Regions from separate parts of the Paenibacillus sp. PK3_47 genome, predicted to be linked through region 2. Evidence: a T-box and tRNA genes for the amino acid it is inferred to sense, from the RefSeq annotation. Region 2 holds a T-box; the other holds one or more tRNA genes.

Region 1 (11,353 bases), 3.1 Mb from region 2:
CACCCGAAGTCGGTGGGGTAACCCGCAAGGGAGCCAGCCGCCGAAGGTGGGGTAGATGATTGGGGTGAAGTCGTAACAAGGTAGCCGTATCGGAAGGTGCGGCTGGATCACCTCCTTTCTATGGAGAATCGTCTTCTGCAATGAAGACATTCAAATCTTAAATCTAACCGGTCGGTTAGTTACTCACTCGTTGCTCAGTTTTGAGAGTTTAAGCTCTCAAAATTCTGTAACTTCTATCGACACAGCTGTGATCGACCAGAACTTACAGAAACTTGATCCTTGAAAACTGGATACCGAAACGAATTTGCGTTTTAGAACATTCCTTTAAGCTGAACTTGTGTAAACAAGTGAAGATTTAATAGCGATGCTGAAAGCGAAGGTTTTCGATTGTGAAGCGACTTTTGGCTTTGAATATTCTAGCGTACGGAGTGATCCGGACGCGCTATTCAAAACAAGATGAGCGAACAAGCGAAACACCGTAGCGTTGGTTAAGCTAATAAGAGCACACGGAGGATGCCTAGGCGCCAGGAGCCGACGAAGGACGTGGCGAACAACGAAACTGCCTCGGGGAGCTGTAAGCAAGCTTTGATCCGGGGGTGTCCGAATGGGGAAACCCGGCTGTGGTAATTCGCAGTCACTCACATCTGAATACATAGGGTGTGCAGAGGCAGACCAGGGGAACTGAAACATCTAAGTACCCTGAGGAAGAGAAAACAATAGTGATTCCGTCAGTAGCGGCGAGCGAACGCGGAACAGCCTAAACCAGGGGGCTTGCCTCCTGGGGTTGTGGGACGTCTCACATGGAGTTACAAAAGGTTAGGTTAGGCGAAGAGGTCTGGAAAGGCCCGCGATAGAGGTAAAAGCCCTGTAGCCAAAAGTTTAACCCCTCCGAGACGGATCCCGAGTAGTGCGGGGCACGTGAAACCCCGTATGAATCCAGCAGGACCATCTGCTAAGGCTAAATACTACCTGGCGACCGATAGTGAATCAGTACCGTGAGGGAAAGGTGAAAAGCACCCCGGAAGGGGAGTGAAATAGAACCTGAAACCGTGTGCTTACAAGAAGTCAGAGTCCTCTATATGGATGATGGCGTGCCTTTTGTAGAATGAACCGGCGAGTTACGTTTAACATGCAAGGTTAAGGTGAGAAGCCGGAGCCGCAGCGAAAGCGAGTCTGAATAGGGCGATTAAGTATGTGGACGTAGACCCGAAACCGTGTGATCTACCCCTGTCCAGGGTGAAGGTGCGGTAACACGCACTGGAGGCCCGAACCCACGTACGTTGAAAAGTGCGGGGATGAGGTGGGGGTAGCGGAGAAATTCCAATCGAACTCGGAGATAGCTGGTTCTCCCCGAAATAGCTTTAGGGCTAGCCTCGGTGAATGGAGTGGTGGAGGTAGAGCACTGATTGGGTGCGGGGCCCGCAAGGGTTACCAAGCTCAGTCAAACTCCGAATGCCATTTACTTCTTGCCGGGAGTCAGACAGTGAGTGCTAAGATCCATTGTCAAAAGGGAAACAGCCCAGACCATCAGCTAAGGTCCCCAAGTGTGTGTTAAGTGGGAAAGGATGTGGAGTTGCACAGACAACCAGGATGTTGGCTTAGAAGCAGCCACCATTGAAAGAGTGCGTAATAGCTCACTGGTCGAGTGACTCTGCGCCGAAAATGTAACGGGGCTAAACACACCACCGAAGCTATGGCTTGATGCGTATGCATCAGGGGTAGGGGAGCGTTGTATGTGGGTTGAAGGTGTACCGTAAGGAGCGCTGGACAGCATACAAGTGAGAATGCCGGTATGAGTAACGAAAAGATCAGTGAGAATCTGATCCGCCGAAAGCCCAAGGTTTCCTGAGGAAGGCTCGTCCGCTCAGGGTAAGTCGGGACCTAAGGCGAGGCCGACAGGCGTAGTCGAAGGACAACAGTTTGAAATTACTGTACCACCGTAATCCGCTATGAGCGATGGGGTGACGCAGGAGGGTAGTGACGCGGACTGATGGATGTCCGTCTAAGCAGTGAGGCTGGTGTGCAGGCAAATCCGCACACCGTAAGGCTGGGCTGTGATGGGGAGCGAAAATTACAGTAGCGAAGGTCATGATCTCACACTGCCAAGAAAAGCCTCTAGCCAGGAGAAGGTGCCCGTACCGCAAACCGACACAGGTAGGCGAGAAGAGAATTCTAAGGCGCGCGGAAGAACTCTCGTTAAGGAACTCGGCAAAATGACCCCGTAACTTCGGGAGAAGGGGTGCCTCGGTAGGGTGAATAGCCCGAGGGGGCCGCAGTGAAAAGGCCCAAGCGACTGTTTAGCAAAAACACAGGTCTGTGCGAAGCCGCAAGGCGAAGTATACGGGCTGACGCCTGCCCGGTGCTGGAAGGTTAAGGGGAGTGGTTAGGGGTAACCCGAAGCTATGAACCGAAGCCCCAGTAAACGGCGGCCGTAACTATAACGGTCCTAAGGTAGCGAAATTCCTTGTCAGGTAAATTCTGACCCGCACGAATGGCGTAACGACTTGGGCGCTGTCTCAACGAGAGATCCGGTGAAATTTTAATACCTGTGAAGATGCAGGTTACCCGCGACAAGACGGAAAGACCCCATGGAGCTTTACTGCAGCTTGATATTGAATTTGGGTACGATCTGTACAGGATAGGTGGGAGCCGTAGAAGCAGGAGCGCAAGCTTCTGTGGAGGCGCCGTTGGGATACCACCCTGATCGTATCTAGGTTCTAACCTGGTACCCTAAGCGGGTACAGGGACCGTGTCAGGCGGGCAGTTTGACTGGGGCGGTCGCCTCCTAAAGAGTAACGGAGGCGTTCAAAGGTTCCCTCAGAATGGTTGGAAATCATTCGAAGAGTGCAAAGGCATAAGGGAGCTTGACTGCGAGACCTACAAGTCGAGCAGGGACGAAAGTCGGACTTAGTGATCCGGTGGTACCGCATGGAAGGGCCATCGCTCAACGGATAAAAGCTACCCTGGGGATAACAGGCTTATCTCCCCCAAGAGTCCACATCGACGGGGAGGTTTGGCACCTCGATGTCGGCTCATCGCATCCTGGGGCTGAAGTAGGTCCCAAGGGTTGGGCTGTTCGCCCATTAAAGCGGTACGCGAGCTGGGTTCAGAACGTCGTGAGACAGTTCGGTCCCTATCTGTCGTGGGCGCAGGAAATTTGAGAGGAGCTGTCCTTAGTACGAGAGGACCGGGATGGACGTACCGCTGGTGCACCAGTTGTTCCGCCAGGAGCATGGCTGGGTAGCTACGTACGGACGGGATAAGCGCTGAAAGCATCTAAGCGTGAAGCCCCCCTCAAGATGAGATTTCCCAACTAGTAAGACCCCTTGAAGACGACGAGGTAGATAGGTTGGAGGTGGAAGTGCAGCAATGCATGGAGCTGACCAATACTAATCGGTCGAGGGCTTATCCAAAAACTAACACACAAATTCGTTTCGGATTCAGTTTTCAGGCGATCAAGCCTGGTAGTAATTTTCCCTGATAGCTCAGTTGGTAGAGCACTCGACTGTTAATCGAGTTGTCACAGGTTCGAGTCCTGTTCGGGGAGCCATTTGGAGAGGTGTCCGAGTTTGGCCGAAGGAGCACGATTGGAAATCGTGTAGGCGCCACAAGCGTCTCGAGGGTTCGAATCCCTCTCTCTCCGTAGCAATACCTTTATGAAGTACACAAGCATGGCCCGTTGGTCAAGGGGTTAAGACACCTCCCTTTCACGGAGGTAACAGGGGTTCGAATCCCCTACGGGTCACCATTTCTTCTTTGAATTAGGGATGAGAATCCCAAAGGGTTCGTTGGAGCATAAGCTTCGTGAGCATTACATCGCAATCTCGTAGCGCAGCGAAGAGTATCCCCTACGGGTCACTATTTTCCTTCTAAAAAAAGACTTGCTTTTGTAACGGAGATATGGTAAGATAATTGAGTTGCTGCTTTTATATGGAGGCTTAGCTCAGCTGGGAGAGCATCTGCCTTACAAGCAGAGGGTCGGGGGTTCGATCCCCTCAGCCTCCACCATGAATTCTTAAATGAATAAATTTTTTACTGACGCGGGGTGGAGCAGCCCGGTAGCTCGTCGGGCTCATAACCCGAAGGCCGCAGGTTCAAATCCTGCCCCCGCAATTGAACTACTTTATATCTTTTCTTCTTGGAACCGTGGTGTAGTTGGCCTAACATGCCTGCCTGTCACGCAGGAGATCGCGGGTTCGAATCCCGTCGGTTCCGCCATTTAGTGGCTTAACATTATGTATATGGCTCGGTAGCTCAGTCGGTAGAGCAAAGGACTGAAAATCCTTGTGTCGGGGGTTCGATTCCCTCCCGCGCCACCATGTAATTTACAAAAGAATATGCCGGTGTAGCTCAATTGGTAGAGCAACTGACTTGTAATCAGTAGGTTGGGGGTTCAAGTCCTCTCGCCGGCACCATCTGTGGAGGCTTAGCGAAGTGGCCAAACGCATCAGACTGTAAATCTGCTCACGTACGTGTTCGGTGGTTCGAATCCATCAGCCTCCACCATCTTTAGGGGCATAGTTTAAAGGTAGAACAACGGTCTCCAAAACCGTTGGTGTGGGTTCAATTCCTGCTGCCCCTGCCAATGAAACATTTTAAAGCTTAATATGGCGGCCGTGGCGAAGGGGTTAACGCACCGGATTGTGGTTCCGGCATTCGTGGGTTCGAGACCCATCGGCCGCCCCATTACTTTAAAAGTGGTTTCGGAATATTGCAGTACAAGTTAATATGGCGGCTGTGGCGAAGGGGTTAACGCACCGGATTGTGGTTCCGGCATTCGTGGGTTCGAGACCCATCAGCCGCCCCTTTATTATCAAAAAAAAGAATATTGGGGATTAGCCAAGCGGTAAGGCAACGGACTTTGACTCCGTCATGCATAGGTTCAAATCCTATATCCCCAGCCATTTTTTTATGCGGACGTGGCTCAGCGGTAGAGCATCGCCTTGCCAAGGCGAGGGTCGCGGGTTCGATTCCCGTCGTCCGCTCCATTTATGGCGCCATAGCCAAGTGGTAAGGCAAAGCTCTGCAAAAGCTTTATCCCCAGTTCGAGTCTGGGTGGCGCCTCCATTGATTTTTGTATCATCCATATAATACGCCGGCGTGGCGGAATGGCAGACGCGCTCGACTCAAAATCGAGTGGGAAACCGTGGAGGTTCGAGTCCTCTCGCCGGTATAACTGAAGCAGGGTTATCTTCCTTAATAGGATGGTAACCCTGCTTTGCTATTCCTAATGAAATTACCTGACACTACTATAAGTGTACCAGCTTACCGCAAAATGCCCGATTGCGAATAGGGCTGCGGGGACAGCAAAAAGCAAAGCGTTCAGCCATACGGCCAGGAGCATAAAGTAAAAGACCGGAAATAACGCCATTGGAACCGGAATAAAGCCTAACGGTTGAAACAATATCGCATATTCTCTACCTCTCCAGAAAAAACGAATCCAGCACAGATAATAAATCATTAAACAGATGAACATTAACCCTATTAAAATGTTAACAGGCTGCTGCGAAATCTTTTGACCGAAAAGGATAGGCAGTGTAAAGCAGGTAACTTGGCCTGTTCGCTCCAATATAGTAAAGATTATGGGGGGAGGAGACTGATTGTCCGGAATGTTATGTGGGGGGAAAAATAATAAAAAAAGATTAGGCAGCAGAACCAACAGGGGCAAGATAAACCCCTTGAGGTGTAGACCCATATACAAACCCCCATCTATTTTCAGATAGCTATAAACTAATGAAGTGAATGAAAAATGTCAATGAAGTTTCTAATAAGCGGCGGTAGAGGACAAAAAATTGAAGGACTTACAGGTGTGGAAAAAAAGGGTACTCCATGAGCCATCAACGCCTCAGGAGTACCCTTGTTTATATAACCAGAATGATTAAGGAAGCTTATTGCCCGCTGCACGGTAAATTTCATACCATTCCTGACGGGTCAATGTAATGTCAGAAGCTTTGGCAATGTCGAGCAGGCGCTGAGTGTTGGTGGTTCCCACAATAGGCTGCATATGTGCAGGATGTCTGAGCAGCCAAGCGATGGCAATCGCGGTATCAGCGACACTTTTTTCCTCAGCCATACGGTTGATTACTTGGTTCAATTCAGGAAATTTATCGTTGCCCAGGAAGACCCCTTCAAAAAAGCCGTATTGGAATGGAGACCAAGGCTGAATCGTCATATCATGCAGACGGCTGTATTCCAGGATACCTCCATCATGGACAACTGAAGCAGAGTTCGTCATATTCACATTGAAGCCCGCATCAATCATGCCGGTAACCATAATGCTGAGCTGCAGCTGGTTGAAAAGAAGGGGCTGTTTTACATTTTTCTTCAGCAGTTCGATTTGCAGGGGATTCAGGTTGCTGACACCGAAGTGCTTGACCATCCCTTTTTGCTCCAGATATTCAAAGGCTTCAGCAACTTCCTCAGGCTCCATCAGAGTATCGGGACGGTGCAGCAGCAGCACATCTACATAATCTGTCTTCAGACGCTTCAGGCTGTTCTCTACAGACTGTACAATATGCTCCTTGGAGAAGTCGAAAAAGCCGTTGCGGATGCCGCATTTGGTCTGGATCATCACTTGGTCACGGAGCCCGGGACTAGCAGCCAGAACATCGCCGAACACTTCCTCAGCTTTGCCTGCAGCATAGATATCAGCATGATCGAAAAAATCTATTCCCGCCTCTACTGCACTATGGATGTGCACATCGGCCTCTTTGGAGGACAAATCGGCAATCCGCATACATCCCAGCGATATTTCAGCAACCTCAAGTGCGCCGTTGGCGACATTAATTCTTTTAACCATTCGAAATTCACTCCTCAGATGTAAGTATAGTCTAAAGTGTAGCCCTTAGAGTTAGGTGTAAGTCAACAGATTTTTAAAGCGCTTTTAATAGAGCGGAAATGGTGTTACCTTAGAGAAGGAACCGCAGCCACACAGGAGAAGGGAGCTTTTATTGTGGGATACAGCATAAAAACCATATCACAAAAAACCGGGCTAAGCCAATATACGCTGCGTTACTACGAACGGGAGGGTGTACTTCCGGTAGTATCGAGAGATGCACACGGCAACCGCTGCTTTCATGACGAGGATCTGGAGCTGCTCTCGCTGATCCGCTGCCTGAAGGATACGGGAATGCCGATTGCCGAGATCAAGCAGTTCGTTGCGCTGTCCAAGGAAGGTCTGGACACACTGCCCGAGCAGCGGAAGCTGCTCCAGGAGCATAAGGTTCAGATTGATGAAAAAATCAAGTTCTTCCAGAGCTTTGCGGAGAAGGTGGAGCATAAGATTGCTTATTTTGCTTCGCTGGAGAGAGAAGCGGACACAAAAGCTACCTAAAATAGGGTGAATACCGCAGGACACGCGGCGGAACCGCTGCAGCTGCAGCGGAAGAATTAGCCTTTATGGCGAATAGATTAAAACAGCCTCTGTACGACCGGAATATCCTCCGGTAATGCAGGGGCTGTTAGCGTATAGAGTGCTGGCGACTTTACGAAAAACGCTGCCGGTACTGCCGCGGGGATATGCCCTCCAGCTTCATGAAGCTGGAGCTGAAATAAGGAGCCTGATTGAAGCCAACCTCCTCAGCAATCCGCGAGATCGGGAAGCTGGTCTGCATCAGCAGCAGCTTGCTCTGCTCTATGCGGTAGCGCAGCAGATACTCCATAGGCGAGCAGCCGTACTCCCTGTTCATACAGCGGGCAATGTAGACCGGATGAAAGTTGAGGCTGTCCCCCAGCATGGCAGTAGTAATCTCCTCACGGTAATGGGACCGCAGGAAGGAAGCGGCCTGTCCGGCACATGCCTTGGATTGGGAAGCAGATCGTTCCGGGTTCATCGAGGCAGACAGCTGCTGGAGAATTTCCTGGAACAGCATCTGCTGCTTAAAGCGGACACTGTTCAGATGAGCAGTAGCTTTTAACTGTTCCAGCTGTGCCAGCAGCTCTTCCATACGTGCCGGCTGCAGCAGCGTGGTGTACTGGGGAATGGACTGAATGAATGTTCCCTGATGCGAGCATATCGGTGAAGACGTCTCGGCGGTCTCATCTTCGTCAGGAGTGATGTCTTCAGATGCGGCTGCTGGAGCGGAGGATTCGTGCCAGCCCCCAACAGTCTGGAAATGAAGCCAGTAGTAGGAGGTGTCTTCCCGGCAGTCCTCTGTGCCATAATGATGACAGTCCGGACGCAGAATTAGTGCTTCGCCTGCCCTGACCTCAAAGCTGCGGTCTTCTTCATTGATGTACAGGCAGCCTTCACGGACAACCAGCAGATCAAACCATTTAAAATGCTGGCGGTTCAAATGCCGGTAGCCCGGGCCGCAGTAATTGATTCCGCTGATAGTGTAATGAGGCACAGGCGGCATGGAGAAATTAAGCAGATGCATGCGGAGCATCCTCCTGAACTATGGTTTGATTAATGAAAGTTTAGGTTTCGATATTGCTACATTTCCCCGAGTATATCACCTATAATTTACTTCTAGCAAGGGAAGGTATATAGCCTTTTCAACCATCCTGCAAACCTAGTCATCTGAGAGGAGAAGTTCATTTAGTGAAACCTGGAAAAGGTAAATTCGGTTTATGGATGCTGGCCTGGCCGATTTTTATCGAGATTTTTCTGCAGACGCTGCTTGGTACGGTGGATACCATCATGGTCAGCCGGATTTCGGATGATGCTGTTGCAGTTGTAGGGATCTCCAACCAGCTGTTCAACGCGCTCATCACACTGTTTACTACCTTTGCGGGCGGAGCCGGTATTTTGATTGCGCAGCGTCTTGGATCCGGACGCCATGAAGATGCCCGCACAATAGCAATCATGGGGGTTTCAGTTAGCACCTTACTCGGTATTGCTGTCAGCATTATGATGTTTTTCTATTCTGATCCGATCGCACTCGCGCTGAATGTATCCGGAGATCTGCTTCCTCTTTCGCATATTTACTTGACCTATGTCGGGGGCGGGCTGTTTCTGGTAGGCATGTCTTCTTCGCTCAGCTCAGCGATCCGAAATACCGGTAATACCCGGGGGCCTATGTACACAGGTGTAGCTGTGAATGTAATTCATATCCTGCTGAATTATATTCTGATCTTCGGCATGTTCGGACTCCCGGAAATGGGACTCGGCGGTATTGCTCTATCTACTGTAATCAGCAGACTGCTTGGTGTAATAGTATTGTTGTATATGTTCTGCGGAGCGTTTGAGCGTAAAATCAGACTGCCTGACTTTAAAGCCTTTAACCAAAAGCTGTTTGGTGAAATTCTGCGGATCAGCTGGCCGCTGGGTTTGAACTCCTCGGCTTGGGTGCTGTCACAGCTGGCGATGTATTCGTTCATGGCTATGCTGGGAGCCAAGGAGCTCGCAGCAAGGACGTATTTAAATACGCTGGAATCATTCTGTTTCGCTCTGGGTTTTGCCCTTGCCATGGCAGGGCAGATTCAGATTGCCCATCTCTTCGGTGCCCGGCAGCTGGGTAATGTGTACCGGGGCGCCTACCGCACTCTTTATATCGGGCTGGCGATTGTCGGTGTCAATGTGCTGATCCTGTTCCTGTTTGGCAGAATCCTGCTTGGATTCTTAACCACAGATCAGGAGATTCTGTCGATAGGCATATCACTGCTTGCACTAAATCTGCTTCTGCAACCCTGTAAAATGCTCAACATGGCCATGGGCAACTCCCTCAATGCCATAGGCGATACCCGCTTTACGATGACCATCTCCATCCTCTCCATGTCGCTGGTAGGCGTAGGCGGCTCTTATCTGCTGGGGATTGAAGCGGGATGGGGGCTGACCGGTATTTACTGCAGCATGATTGCGGATGAGGCGTTAAGAGGCGTGCTCGTTCTGCTTCGCTGGCGCGGGCGGAAGGTACTGTATGCAGCAGAGGCAAAGGCTGCCAGTAACACAGCTGCAGAAGTCTACTCCAGCTGAAGGTGTAAGAGCTCAGATGAACAGCTTATGACGGGGAAAAGTAAAAAAGAGGCAGTCTCCTTTTGCATTTGGAGATGGCCTCTTTTTTTGCTGACACATTAATTGAAGTCATGGTGCTGAAGTGAAATACGCTGATACAATTCCCGCCAACACTTGCTTGTAACTGCTCAAGTCATATGAAGAGTTATTTACCTTAACCTTGGCCACTTCAAGACCGTTATATATCTCTTCCTCCAACCGGCTTCTGGCCTCCAGAACCTGCAGGGTGCCTTCTAACCCCTTACAGCCCCGGATTTTTCCATATCCCTGACTAGTATAATATTCTATAAATCCCTCCGACCAGGCTGCGGGCCTTTCCTTAACTGCCTTCCGGAAGGAATAATCCAGATCGTTCTGCTCCACGTAAATTAACAACGGATTCAGCTGCCGGACAACCGCCGCCAATTCTTCAACATAACTTACAACATCTTCTTTCCCGGCATCGTATTTAATCATCCCAACGGTTACCGGGTTTTGGATAAAGCAGCAATCAAAGATAAAGGTGTCCCGGCCGGCTGCAGCACTTTCTGTGAACTTCTTCCACCGCTCAGCGATCAGCTTGCGGTTCTGCTCCAGCGGCAGTTCATATATATCATTTTTGAAAATAGCCTCCATCAGTTCATCCGGAAAATCTGCCCCGTATTCATTTTTGATTTTGCGGTATTCGAGAAAGTAATGCTCACCCTGTCTCAAGGTATGGGCCAGCAAGAAATCTCTATACTGCTCATGGCTGCTCAATAAATTTCCGAATGAATGGGGCGTGAACCAGGCAACACCATCATAATCGGCAGGATGATCCAAATCTCCTTCTACATACAGCCGGGAATTAAGCTTCATATCCGTTAAAATGTCATGAACAAGCCTGGCTGTTGTTGATTTACCCGATCCTGGCAGTCCCTCTATTAAAATCAGCTTTGGTGTCATATTGAAAACCCTCCATTACGTCGTCTTAATTTACTTTGTTGCTGATCCGGAAGGTACGCGGTGAGAGGCCGATCTCTCTTTTGAACATATTGCAGAACTGGGCGTCATTCACGAACCCGGCGGTGGCGGATACTTCAGAAATAGGCATTTGGGTATGCAGAAGCAGGGACTTGGCATAATTTAGGCGCTTCAGCAAAAGATACCTGTGAGGTGAATGACCGAACCGCTCTTTGAATAAATGCCGGAACCGGTCGTAGCTGTAACCTGACATCTCGGAGAGCGAGGAGACCGACAGTTTATGACGGTAATGCTCATCCATATAGTTCAGCACATACTGCATCTGATCCTGTGCAGGGGATTGAAAGCCCGAGCCTCCCATCAGCCGCTGCAGATACACGGTAATCTCGCTCAGCTGCAGGTTCAGCAGTTCCGCGAAGCCGTCACGCTTGCGTTTGAACTCTTCATTCATCCGCC
Region 2 (11,353 bases):
TCAGGTTCAACAGGTAAACCTAAAGGCGTCTATCATGTTCAAAAGGCAATGATTCAGCATTATTATACAGGCAAAATTGTACTGGATTTACGGCCGGATGATATCTACTGGTGCACTGCAGATCCGGGCTGGGTGACAGGTACATCTTACGGGATTTTTGCACCTTGGCTGAACGGTGTAACCAATATTATCAGGGGAGGACGCTTTAGTCCGCAGGACTGGTATAAAACGATAGAACGTTACGGCGTTACGGTCTGGTACAGCGCCCCTACGGCTTTCCGCATGCTGATGGGAGCCGGGGAGGGCAGCCTGCAGGGCATCGACCTAAGCAGCCTGCGCCATGTGCTCTCTGTAGGAGAGCCGCTGAATCCTGAAGTAGTGCGCTGGGGTGACAAATTTTATCAGCAGCGGATTCATGATACATGGTGGATGACAGAGACCGGTGCCCAGCTGATCTGCAATTATCCGGGGATGGACATCAAGCCGGGCTCCATGGGCCGTCCGCTTCCGGGAATAGAAGCGGCCATTTTGGATGACCGGGGCAATATACTGCCGCCGTATGCAATGGGCAATCTGGCGATACGGACGCCCTGGCCCTCCATGATGGGAGCCATTTGGAACAACAAGGCCAAATTCGACGAGTATTTCCGTATACCCGGCTGGTACATCTCCGGAGATTCAGCCTACATGGATGAGGATGGGTACTTCTGGTTCCAGGGGCGGATTGATGACGTGATTAATTCTTCCGGGGAGAGGATCGGGCCTTTTGAAGTGGAGAGCAAGCTGGTGGAACATCCTGCCGTCGCTGAGGCAGGGGTAATCGGCAAACCCGATGTGCTCAGGGGAGAGATCATCAAAGCTTTTATTTCCCTGCGGGAAGGTTATTCTGCTACGCCGGAGCTGAAGGATGAAATCGCCGCATTTGTCAAAGCAGGCTTGTCAGCCCATGCCGCACCGCGTGAGATCGAATTCAGGGATAAGCTGCCCAAGACACGGTCAGGCAAAATTATGCGCCGGGTACTTAAGGCCTGGGAGCTCCACCTGCCGGCAGGAGATTTATCAACGATTGAGGACTAACGAAATGAATATCTGTTACAGCATAAAAACACCGTTCCCTGAATTCTCAAGGGAACGGTGTTTGTGTGTACTGCTAAAGAGCAGGGGAGCGTACCAGCTACTGTGCGTTTTGTGCATTGGCCTCAGTATTGGCTTCACCGGCATTGTTACTGCTGCCGCTGCCCAAAGGAACCTCTGCATTAGCCGGCGGCTCAATGATGATCATTCCGGGATCTTCTGCATTTTCCGGAGGAGCTTCCCCTTCCGGCGTCGCCTCTGCACCCGGCATTACTTCCGGTTCAGGCGTTGCCTCAGGGGCCGCGGCAACGGATCCGCCAGCCACACTGGTGGAAGATGTCTCATTACCGGCAACGTCCACTGCAGTTACGTAGAAAATGGCACTCAAGCTGCTAGGAGTTCCTGGTGAGAATACGGTTCTATCCCCGACTGAAATGGTAGCCTGCTTCTTGAAAGGGCCTCCGTTGATGGAACGGTATAACCTGTAGCCTACAACATCCGGTGAACCGCTTGGTTCAAAGTCAACCACAGCTTTGCCGGAACTGTAGGATACCGTCACTCCGCGCGGAGCAGAAGGCGATGAACCGTCATCAACCCGCGGATCAACCTCGGTCGGGAAATCGGTTTTGGCATCGGACGGCATATAATACTGCAAGGATTCATGTTCTTTCATTCCCTTGAACGCTTCGCGCAATTCCTTTACGAGATCCTGGATCGGCTTTTCACGTTTGACAACGATCTTCTCTCTGAGGAAATCGTCGGGCGTGCCCTCCAGCGGAATATAGTTGACACCGTTATAGGAAATGAACTTGGCTCTGGAGATTCCGTCATCGCTGTCTGTAGGCACAAATTCAGCATTAAATATGTCTGTAGTGAATTTGTCCGTTAAATCCGTGGGCAGCTTGCCGCTGTACGCGGATACGGTCTTCTTTACGATGCCTTCAGGCTGGGCGAATTCCTTGGTCACGAACAGCTCAGGCTGCCTGTCGATGACGGCGTTCATTACCTTCGCCCACAAAGTCTGGGCCTGGCGCTTCTGGGTGTCGCCCTGAAGGGTATTAATCTGTTCTTTGTAACCTACCCAGATGCCAAGTGTGACATCCGGAGAATATCCCATGAACCACACGTCTCCGTAGTTTTGCGTGGAGCCCGTTTTGCCGACAACCGGCACATCATCAAAATGTTCATACTCTTTTTTGACTGTAGATGCCGTACCTTCCGTAATGACAGTGCGCAGCATATCTGTCATCAGGTAGGCGGTTTGTTCAGAAAATACCTGTTCTGGCTCAGCTTTGTGCTGATAAATAATTTTGCCCTGCGAATCGACGATCTTCTCGATCATATAAGCATCGTTAAAAGCACCCTGGTTTCCGATTGAAGAATAAGCATTAGTCAATTCCTCAACAGAGACGCCATAGCGCAGTCCGCCGATAACCCCGGTCTGTGCGTTATAATCATCCTCCTGGAGCGTAGTAATCCCCAGCTTCTTGGAGAAGGTCCAGGCGTTCTCGATGCCGACCTTCTCGATAAAGAGCTTGAGGGCAGGGAGATTTAATGATTTGTTAAGCGCATAACGGGCTGTGACCAGACCCTGATAACGGTTGTTGGCATTCTTCGGAATATGAAAGCCTTTGGAGCCGTCCTTCAGAATCACCGGAGCATCATCAAGAATGCCGGCAGGCTGAATCAGTCCGGCGTCAAGCGCCGGCAGATAGGCTGCGATGGGCTTCATGGTGGAGCCGGGCTGGCGGACCATCTGGGTAGCATAGTTCATCTGCTCAATATTAAAGTCACGGCCTTCGATCATACCGAGGATGGCACCAGTTTTGTTATCAATCATCATGCCGGCCGTTTGTTCCTTGCCCCGGGACTCACTGTCTGCAGTGAAGTTCTCGCTGTTCTCGGATACGCTGTGCATGGCACTGTACACTTTTTTGTCGATTGTAGTATATACACGGTATCCGCCGGTCATAAGCTGCTGCCGGGATTCCTCCAGCAGTGCGGTATCGCTTGCAGCATCCGCCGTGTTACCGTCTGTACCGTTTGCCGCTTCATTGAGCGACAAAAGAATCTCCGCTGCCTTGCGCTCGGTTTCCAGCATCAAATAAGGATACGTGGCATAAGCCTTCTTCGTATGCGGTGCCAGGGAGCCTTTGATATCAAAGAGGAGTGCTTCATCATATTGGGAGGTAGTGATCTTGTTCTCTTCCAGCATGCGGCGGAGCACGAGCTTCTGACGTTCAACCGCCCGGTTGAATGCCGTCTCATTGAATTCGCCTACTCCGTTAAATGCGGAATATCTGGAAGGCAGCTGCGGAAGTCCGGCCAAATAAGCCGCTTGGGCCACATTCAGCTTATCCAGATCATCCAGGCCAAAAATTCCCTTGGCCGCTGCTTTGATCCCGAACACATTATAACCGTTGGAGCCGTTACCGAAGGGTACCTTATTAAGATAGGCTGTGAGGATTTCCTGCTTGGATAAAAAACGCTCCAGCCGCAGTGACAGCAGTATTTCCTTCACCTTACGGTCTTCCGTGCGGTCAAGGTTCAAAAATACGCGTCTGGCCAGCTGCTGGGTCAGGGTGCTTCCCCCTGTCTGAACCGATTCGTTAAGCAGCTTCTGCTTAACAGCACGCAGGGTGCCTGTAATGTCAATCCCCTTATGCTCATAGAAATTATTGTCCTCTATAGCGAGAACGGCATCAATGACAAGCTGCGGTATATCATTAAATTCAATAAGCCTGCGGTCTTCTTCCGTCCGCAGCTGACCGATCGGCTGGCCGTCACGGAAATAAGCAAACCCGGTGATGGCGTTCTGGCTGACCTGCTGCTGAATCAATTCCTGGGAGCGCACAGGATCGTCTTTCACTATGGAAGTGACATATCCTGCGACGGCACCGCCGGCAAACAGAATGCCCAGAATACCGAGTATAAACATCCATTTTACGACAGATCCGAATCTGCGGAGCCAGGATCTGCGCGCCGGACGCTGTTTTGCGTTCTTCTTTTTATTCTCTTCAACCATCGACGATAATCCTCCTTTTAACGGAACTATTATAGCACAATTTGCCGATTTTGAATGCGCTTCTACCCAAAGTGGCTTTTTGAATGTAGTTGACTTGGGAAATCGCTGTATGTTATAAAATTACTCAATTGGATATTATAAATGCATAGAAGGACATCAGTAGAAGGGAAGCCAGGTGTTTCAGAGAGCCGGTGGGTGGTGTGAACCGGCAGCAGGCCCCTTTGAATTACAGTCTGGAGCAGTCCGGAGGAAATGCAGGCATACTGAGTGCCTGTCCAGTAGTCCGGAACCGGGGCATACCCGTTATCGAAATGAAGTGAAAGATCCCCGATTGTTCTGCAGATGCAAGGGATCTTTAATTAGGGTGGTACCGCGAGTCTTTTGCTCGTCCCTTGGGGATGAGCAGAGGGCTTTTTTTGCGTTGTCAAAATAACAGGTATACAGGAGGCGTATTTATGAAATGGGAGGCTTTGAACTCTGCACAGCAGCAGGAGGTGGAGAGGCAGCTGGACGTATTTTCACGTGGAGCAGCAGAGATTGTACCTGCGGAGGAACTGAGAAACAAGCTTATCAAATTCGTGGCGGCCGGCATTCCGCTCAAAATTAAGCTGGGACTTGATCCGTCCGCACCGGACGTCCATATCGGACACACCGTTGTATTGCATAAGCTCCGCCAGTTTCAGGAGTCCGGTCATCAGGTGCAGCTGATTATCGGAGATTTTACCGGGCGGATAGGAGACCCTACAGGAAAATCAGAGACACGCAGGCAGCTTAGTGAAGAGGATGTGCAGCGGAATGCCGCCACTTACAGGGGGCAGGTTTACAAAATTCTGGATCCTGAAAAAACACAGCTGCTCTGCAATTCGGATTGGCTGAGTCCGATGACTTTTGCGGAGGTGGTCAATCTGGCGGCAAAGGTAACAGTGGCGCGGATGCTGGAGCGCGAAGATTTTACCAAACGTTTTCAGAACGGCCAGGCCATTAGTGTGCATGAATTTTTCTACCCGCTGATGCAGGGAATGGATTCCGTGGTCAATGAAAGTGATATTGAAATTGGCGGAACGGATCAAAAGTTCAATATTCTAATGGGCCGTACGCTGCAAAAGGAACAGGGAAGCGAGCCGCAGGCCGTAATTTTAATGCCGCTGCTGGAAGGGCTGGATGGCGTGAGAAAAATGAGCAAAAGTCTGGGGAACTATATCGGAGTTGATGAAGAGCCTGCCGAAATGTACGGTAAAACGATGTCCCTGCCGGATGAACTGATGCTGAGATACTACGAGATGGTTACAGATCTCAGCAATGAGGAACTGAGTGACTTAAAAGCTGCAGTGTCTTCAGGTTTAGCTCATCCCAGGGATGTGAAAATGCGCCTCGCCTATACACTTGTCCGTATGTACCACGGGATAGAGGCTGCAGAAGCCGCCGCTCAGCAGAATTTCATAACGGTATTTCAGCAGCGTGCTCTGCCGCAGGAGGCTGCGATTTTTAGCGTCAAGGCCGGAGAACTTGAACAAGGCAGGGTTAAGCTTGTGAGACGGCTCACTATGGTTGGCTTCGCAGATTCCAATAGTGAGGCAAGACGGAGCATCCGGCAGGGGGCTGTGAAGCTTAACGGGGTGAAGCTGGAAGACGTGAACGGGGAGATTGTCCCGCAGGAAGGAGATATCCTTCAGGCCGGCAAGCGGAATTTTATCAAATTAAGCTTGATGTAACCCTTATACCTCTCAATCCGCCCTTTTGCCCGCTTAAGACGGATAGCATGCCATTGCACTCGAAAAACCGAGTACAATGGGCCTGTGTAAAGGGAAGGCGTGCCAATGTACTCGAAAAACCGAGTACATTGGGCCTGTGTAAAGGGAAAGGGGGCCATTGTACTCGAAAAACCGAGTACAATGGGCCTGTGTGAAGGAAAGGCGTGCCATTGTACTCGAAAAACCAAGTACAATGGGTCAGAGTAAAGGGAAATCGGGCCATTATACTCGAAAAACCGAGTACAATGGGCCAGCATAAAGGGAAATCGGGCCATTGTACATGAACGTTCGTTTCCCGTAATATCCGCTGACCAAGCCACTGACAAATGGCATTAAACAAAAAAAGCCACCGGAAAATCCGGTGGCTTTGATCGAATCCGCTGTTCGCGAAATCTTAACGGTTGTAGAACTCGACGATTTGTTTCTCGTCGATATCTTGGGACAGCTCAGCACGTTCTGGCAGACGGATGTATTTACCTTCGAAAGATCCGTCAGCAGATTCCAGGTAACCTGGAAGGTGGGAACGGTTGTCCAGAGCTTCTTTGATGGAAGTCATGGAACGGCTTCTTTCGCGCAGGCCGATAACGTCGCCGATGCTTACACGGTAGGAAGCGATGTCGACTTTTTTGCCGTTAACGGTTACGTGTCCGTGAGCTACCAACTGACGTGCGCCTGCACGGGAGTTAGCAAAGCCAAGACGGTAAACCAGGTTGTCCAGGCGGCTTTCAAGCAGGAACATGAAGTTTTCGCCCGCGATACCTTGCATTTTTTGAGCTTTGGAGAACAATGTGCGGAATTGTTTCTCGCCCAGGCCGTACATGTGACGCAGTTTTTGTTTTTCCAAAAGCTGCATTCCGTAGTTACTTACTTTTCTGCGTTGGTTAGCGCCGTGTTGTCCTGGAGGGAAAGGGCGTTTCAGGTCTTTGCCTGTACCGCTAAGGGAAATGCCCAGACGGCGGCTGAGTTTGAATTTAGGTCCGGTGTAACGTGCCATGTTATAGTAGACTCCTTTATAATTGAAATTTCATGGTAGGGCCTATTTGTGCCGCAATCGTATCCGTGAAAGCGTGTATTGGTTTCACTCTGCCGGGGAAGTTCAGCCGCTGCCCTGGCAGTAACGAGATGCGTGAGGGTGACACAACGTTACGCCCAAGTAAGACTTCTTATCAGTCTTGTTCAACAATAAATATTATATGAAAATGATAGGTAAAGTCAAGGGCAACTTTAAAGAGATTTTGTCACTCTTTGTCGTTAGTTCTTTGGTCCTAAAAAAAATCCCTCTGTTCAGGAAAATATAATGCATTAAAGGAGGAAAGGGAGTAAAATGTAGCTAATTATATGTAGTCGGAAAGTTTTTAACTCGAGTAGTAAAGGGGAACCTCTTATGTCAGATCAGGAAGCATGTGGTCGTAAAGACAGTCGCATGCTGCTAAAGGAGAACATGCAGTCCGGTGGCGTGATAAGCGACCCCGCAGCATGGCTTAGGGAAACGGATCTTGTGTCCCATGATTTCCCTTACGTAGCCCAATTGATTGCAGAAAGCTATGATGAATGGCGCAGACTTTCTGTCCCCCCCTTCGCGGAATCCTGGGACTGGGGTGTTTTGAATTTTGAAGGCAAATGGATTGAATCTATATATAACGGCAGTAACGGGGAGAGCAGCTGGAAAATGCAATGGGCAGAGGCTTCCGGACTAAGCCTGCTCTCCCGTGAAGTCTGCACCGCGCGTGAACAGGTGAACGGGGAAACGGTAATGCTTCTAACACTGCCGGTATTTACAAGAGGCCAGGGAGAAATCTTTGCCCTGCTCGGCTGCGCGATGACCGCTGAACAATATGATCAGGGAGGACGGTATACGGCCGAAGCGATGGCTATGCATTACCAGACCTGTTTTTACCACAGATTTGAGCATCTGTTTGTGTCTGATCTGGCCGGAGTGCACCAGCATGCCGAGCGGGAGAGCAGCAGGCGTTCCCTGCTGTTCCAGATTGTCCAGCGGATGCATGACAACATAGATGTGGATGCTGTGCTTACTGAAGTGATTGAGAGCATCTCGGCTATGTATCCGGCAGCACGGCTTGAGCTTTTTATGTCACAGGATCACCGCAGCACCCACCCCAAGGTCAAGCCGCTGCCGCTGCGCTGGAAGAAGGATGACGTACGCGGAAGGGCTTTTAAGGAAGGGACCCTTGCCCTTGATTTCGGGGGGGAGAGCTGCTCCCATGTTGAAATCGGGCTTCCGCTCGGAGGAAAGCAGGGGGTATACGGTGTTTTTCATATGGTAATGGACAAGCCCGCGTTTACTGAAGTGGACCAGCGGTTTCTGGGTATGGTTGCAGATACGGCGGGGACAGCTTTTGAGAATGCCAAGCTCTATGAACGTTCCAACCAGCTGATCCGTGAGCTGCGCATGAGCAATGAGCTGACCCAGCGGCTGAATCAGAGCCTGCGGCTCGGCGATATTTTTCAATATGCGTTTGAAGAGTTGCTGGAGATGTTTGCCGCCGACTACTGCTGCATCCTGCATATGAATGAAGAGAAGGGCGGACTTGAGGCTATCGCCTGCAATTACCACCCTCTGCGGAATGAAATGATCTCAACGGGGGACGGCATCGGCGGCAAAGTCTACAGTACAGGCGAACCGGTCATTCTGTCGGACTATTCGGCAGCAGGGGGGCCACCCTCCAGGCTAATGGATGCGACCTCCTCACAGTCAATGATTGCCACACCGCTGAATGTGGGCGGGGAAGTGCGCGGGGCGATTATACTTACGCACAGGGAAGCCCATTATTTCTCCTATGACAGCTTCAGGCTGCTGCAGGCAATGGCAGGGCATATCGGACTTGCCGTAGGCAATGCCAGACTGCATGCAGAGGTGCGGTATCTGGCCAACCGTGACAGCCTGACAGGGCTGTATGCGCGTCATTACCTTGATGAAGAGATTAAGGAAAGACAGACCAAGGACTTCTGCGGCTCGCTGATTGTGGTAGACATTGATCAGTTCAAGCTGGTCAACGACACCTACGGCCACCAGAAAGGCGACAAAATCCTGAAGCAGGTCAGCGAGATTGTAAAAACCTCGATCCGCCAGGGGGATATCGCTGCAAGATGGGGCGGCGAAGAGCTCGCGGTGTATCTGCCCCAGCTTGGAGTGCAGCAGGCTGTTTTTGTAGCTGAACGGATCCGCAAGCGGGTGATGGGGGAGACGGAACCCCGGGTTACCGTATCCTGCGGGATCGCGGAATGGAGCTGGACGGATGACCGTGTGAGCGTGGAATCCCTCTTTTACCGGGCCGATATGGCGCTCTATGAAGCGAAGAACAACGGCCGCAACCAGGTCGTCATTGACAAAAGAACAGATAATGCGAAGAATCCTTTGGCTTAGGCCGGAAGGGTTCTTTTTTTACTTTGAGATATATTAAAGGAATAATACTGAAACGACGGGTTAGATGCTCGCCTTCGCATAGCCGTCTCTTTTTCAGGATTAGTGGAATTTCTCCTTCTAATACTCGATAAAAAGCTGAGAATACGATGGCAGCAGGAAAAACTCCACTTAAATCTGTCCATTTCCTCTCCAGAGGCAGAATTACCCGGAAACAGACGGAGAATTTCCAACTAATTAACGTGAAGTACTAAAAAAGCTGAAATCAGGTGGAGAAATTCCAACTAAGCTTAGGAGCGTACCACCATACACAATTTATATAAAAATTCCGTTTCCGTATAACCTCTGCCCGCCGGGTAACCCTATAAGGGATGGTCACTTTAGAAAATATACTCGGAACGGGAAGGCCTGAATGCCATGAAAAAATCTGTATTCCTCCGCAAGGCGGCAGGAGCTGTTGTCCTGATAGTATGCTGCTTGTATACCGGGGGCTGCGGGGTCACCGGGAACAAGCCGGCTGATGAAGACCTGAGCCTTGTGCTGGCCGGGATGGACGGCAGTGATCATGTATCTTTTGAAGGGGCGGCAGGCCTCTTGATCGGCGGCAGGACAGTCGCGGAATCGGCACTATACTATGGAGGCAAAATTGAAGATCACAACAAGGTAAGCCTGCATACTTTATTGCCGGACAGCCAAGAACAGCCGAAGACAGCAGGGACCGCGGACATACAGCATTTTGAACAGAGCCATCCTGCAGCACCGTCCTATTACACACGCCTGGAAAAAAAAGACGGGGCATGGGCCATGCTGTCATCCGCACCTGAGGAGATGGAGAGCAATCCGCTGCCTGCATTGAATCCCCTGGGCCAGCTTGAAGAATTGGAGGCCAGGAAGAACCAGGTGACAGAGGAAAGCGGTGCGGCCAGAGGCACCAAAACACTGCGCATAGAGCTGACTCCGGCAGAAGCCAGAGCGCAGCTTACTGATGAGCTGGAAAGCCGGATGCAGGCGATCCGCCCCGCAGATGCCGGCTTGAAGACACAGGAAGGTGAAAGTCAGCCGCCGGAGGTGACAAAGGCACTGAACGGCTTATGGGAGCAGAAGAACACGGAACTGCTGCAAAAGCTGGAGCAGGCCGACATCCGGTCCGTCTATTACCTGAAGGTGGACACGAGATATAACCGGCCCAAAAGGCTGACTTGGACCCGGACGGTGAGCTACCCCGGTGCACAGGAAGCCGATGAGGAGACCTATGTGACCAAAGTGGATTTTTACGGCTACCGGTAAAAAAACGCCAGCAGGGGAGAAAACCTTGCGCTCTCTAGAGGGCGTGCTACAATATAACGGTATGTTTATTTTAAGCATGAGGAAGGAAGAGAGAATATGAAGGACCCAAGAATCCAGAAGCTGGCGGAAAACCTTGTCGGTTATTCCGTTAATGTGCAGCCGGGCGAGAACGTGCTCGTCGAAATGATCGGCAGCGAAAGAGATTTAATCAAAGCGGTTGTAGAGGAAGTCGGCAAGGCCGGAGGACGTGCATTCGTGCAGCTCACCGACCGTACGGTTCTGCGCAGCATGCTCAAATATGCCACTCCTGAGAGCCTGACCACATGGGCGGAAATCGACCTGAACCGGATGAAGCAGATGGACTGCTATATCGGCATCCGTGCCGGGGAGAATGTCAACGATCTGGCTGATGTGCCGGAAGAGAACATGAAGCTCTACAATTCCCTTTATTCGCATCCGGTACATAGTGAACAGCGCGTAAAGCATACGAAATGGGTGGTGCTGCGCTATCCGAATGCAAGTATGGCCCAGCTGGCCAATACGACAACAGAAGCGTTTGAAGACTTTTACTTCGAGGTCTGCAATCTGGATTACGCCAAAATGGACAGAGCCCAGGATGCACTCGCTGATCTTATGCGCAGAACGGATAAGGTCCGCATTTCAGGTCCGGGAACCGAGCTGTCCTTCTCCATTAAAGGAATCGGTGCCGAGAAATGCTCCGGCCAAAAAAATATTCCGGACGGCGAAGTATACAGTGCTCCGGTCCGCGATTCCGTAAACGGTACAATCAGCTACAATGCAGCGACACTGTATAACGGAATAACCTTCGAGAAC

The links. The T-box of region 2 lies ahead of tyrS (tyrosine--tRNA ligase). A T-box ahead of a tRNA ligase gene usually reads a tRNA of that ligase, here a tRNA-Tyr.
Region 1: it encodes a tRNA-Tyr, which carries the amino acid that the T-box ahead of tyrS (tyrosine--tRNA ligase) is inferred to sense. The anticodon was not compared.

The regions. Positions count from the first base shown of each region.
Region 1 covers NZ_CP026029.1:1,787,856-1,799,208, reverse strand. Annotated here, with positions in the region: rRNA gene C2I18_RS08130 (16S ribosomal RNA) at 1-118, shown strand, start outside; rRNA gene C2I18_RS08125 (23S ribosomal RNA) at 487-3,413, shown strand; tRNA gene C2I18_RS08120 (tRNA-Asn) at 3,475-3,550, shown strand; tRNA gene C2I18_RS08115 (tRNA-Ser) at 3,554-3,643, shown strand; tRNA gene C2I18_RS08110 (tRNA-Glu) at 3,674-3,748, shown strand; tRNA gene C2I18_RS08105 (tRNA-Val) at 3,933-4,008, shown strand; tRNA gene C2I18_RS08100 (tRNA-Met) at 4,040-4,113, shown strand; tRNA gene C2I18_RS08095 (tRNA-Asp) at 4,141-4,218, shown strand; tRNA gene C2I18_RS08090 (tRNA-Phe) at 4,244-4,319, shown strand; tRNA gene C2I18_RS08085 (tRNA-Thr) at 4,340-4,415, shown strand; tRNA gene C2I18_RS08080 (tRNA-Tyr) at 4,421-4,506, shown strand; tRNA gene C2I18_RS08075 (tRNA-Trp) at 4,512-4,585, shown strand; tRNA gene C2I18_RS08070 (tRNA-His) at 4,611-4,686, shown strand; tRNA gene C2I18_RS08065 (tRNA-His) at 4,732-4,804, shown strand; tRNA gene C2I18_RS08060 (tRNA-Gln) at 4,830-4,904, shown strand; tRNA gene C2I18_RS08055 (tRNA-Gly) at 4,914-4,988, shown strand; tRNA gene C2I18_RS08050 (tRNA-Cys) at 4,994-5,067, shown strand; tRNA gene C2I18_RS08045 (tRNA-Leu) at 5,095-5,173, shown strand; gene C2I18_RS08040 (aldo/keto reductase) at 5,879-6,799, opposite strand; gene C2I18_RS08035 (MerR family transcriptional regulator) at 6,953-7,333, shown strand; gene C2I18_RS08030 (helix-turn-helix transcriptional regulator) at 7,485-8,378, opposite strand; gene C2I18_RS08025 (MATE family efflux transporter) at 8,543-9,916, shown strand; gene C2I18_RS08020 (P-loop NTPase family protein) at 10,025-10,879, opposite strand; gene C2I18_RS08015 (AraC family transcriptional regulator) at 10,905-11,353, opposite strand, start outside.
Region 2 covers NZ_CP026029.1:5,525,734-5,537,086, forward strand. Annotated here, with positions in the region: gene acsA (acetate--CoA ligase) at 1-1,077, shown strand, start outside; gene C2I18_RS24005 (transglycosylase domain-containing protein) at 1,175-4,099, opposite strand; T-box leader at 4,237-4,495, shown strand; gene tyrS (tyrosine--tRNA ligase) at 4,555-5,811, shown strand; gene rpsD (30S ribosomal protein S4) at 6,245-6,844, opposite strand; gene C2I18_RS24020 (sensor domain-containing diguanylate cyclase) at 7,235-9,235, shown strand; gene C2I18_RS24025 (hypothetical protein) at 9,650-10,519, shown strand; gene C2I18_RS24030 (aminopeptidase) at 10,616-11,353, shown strand, end outside.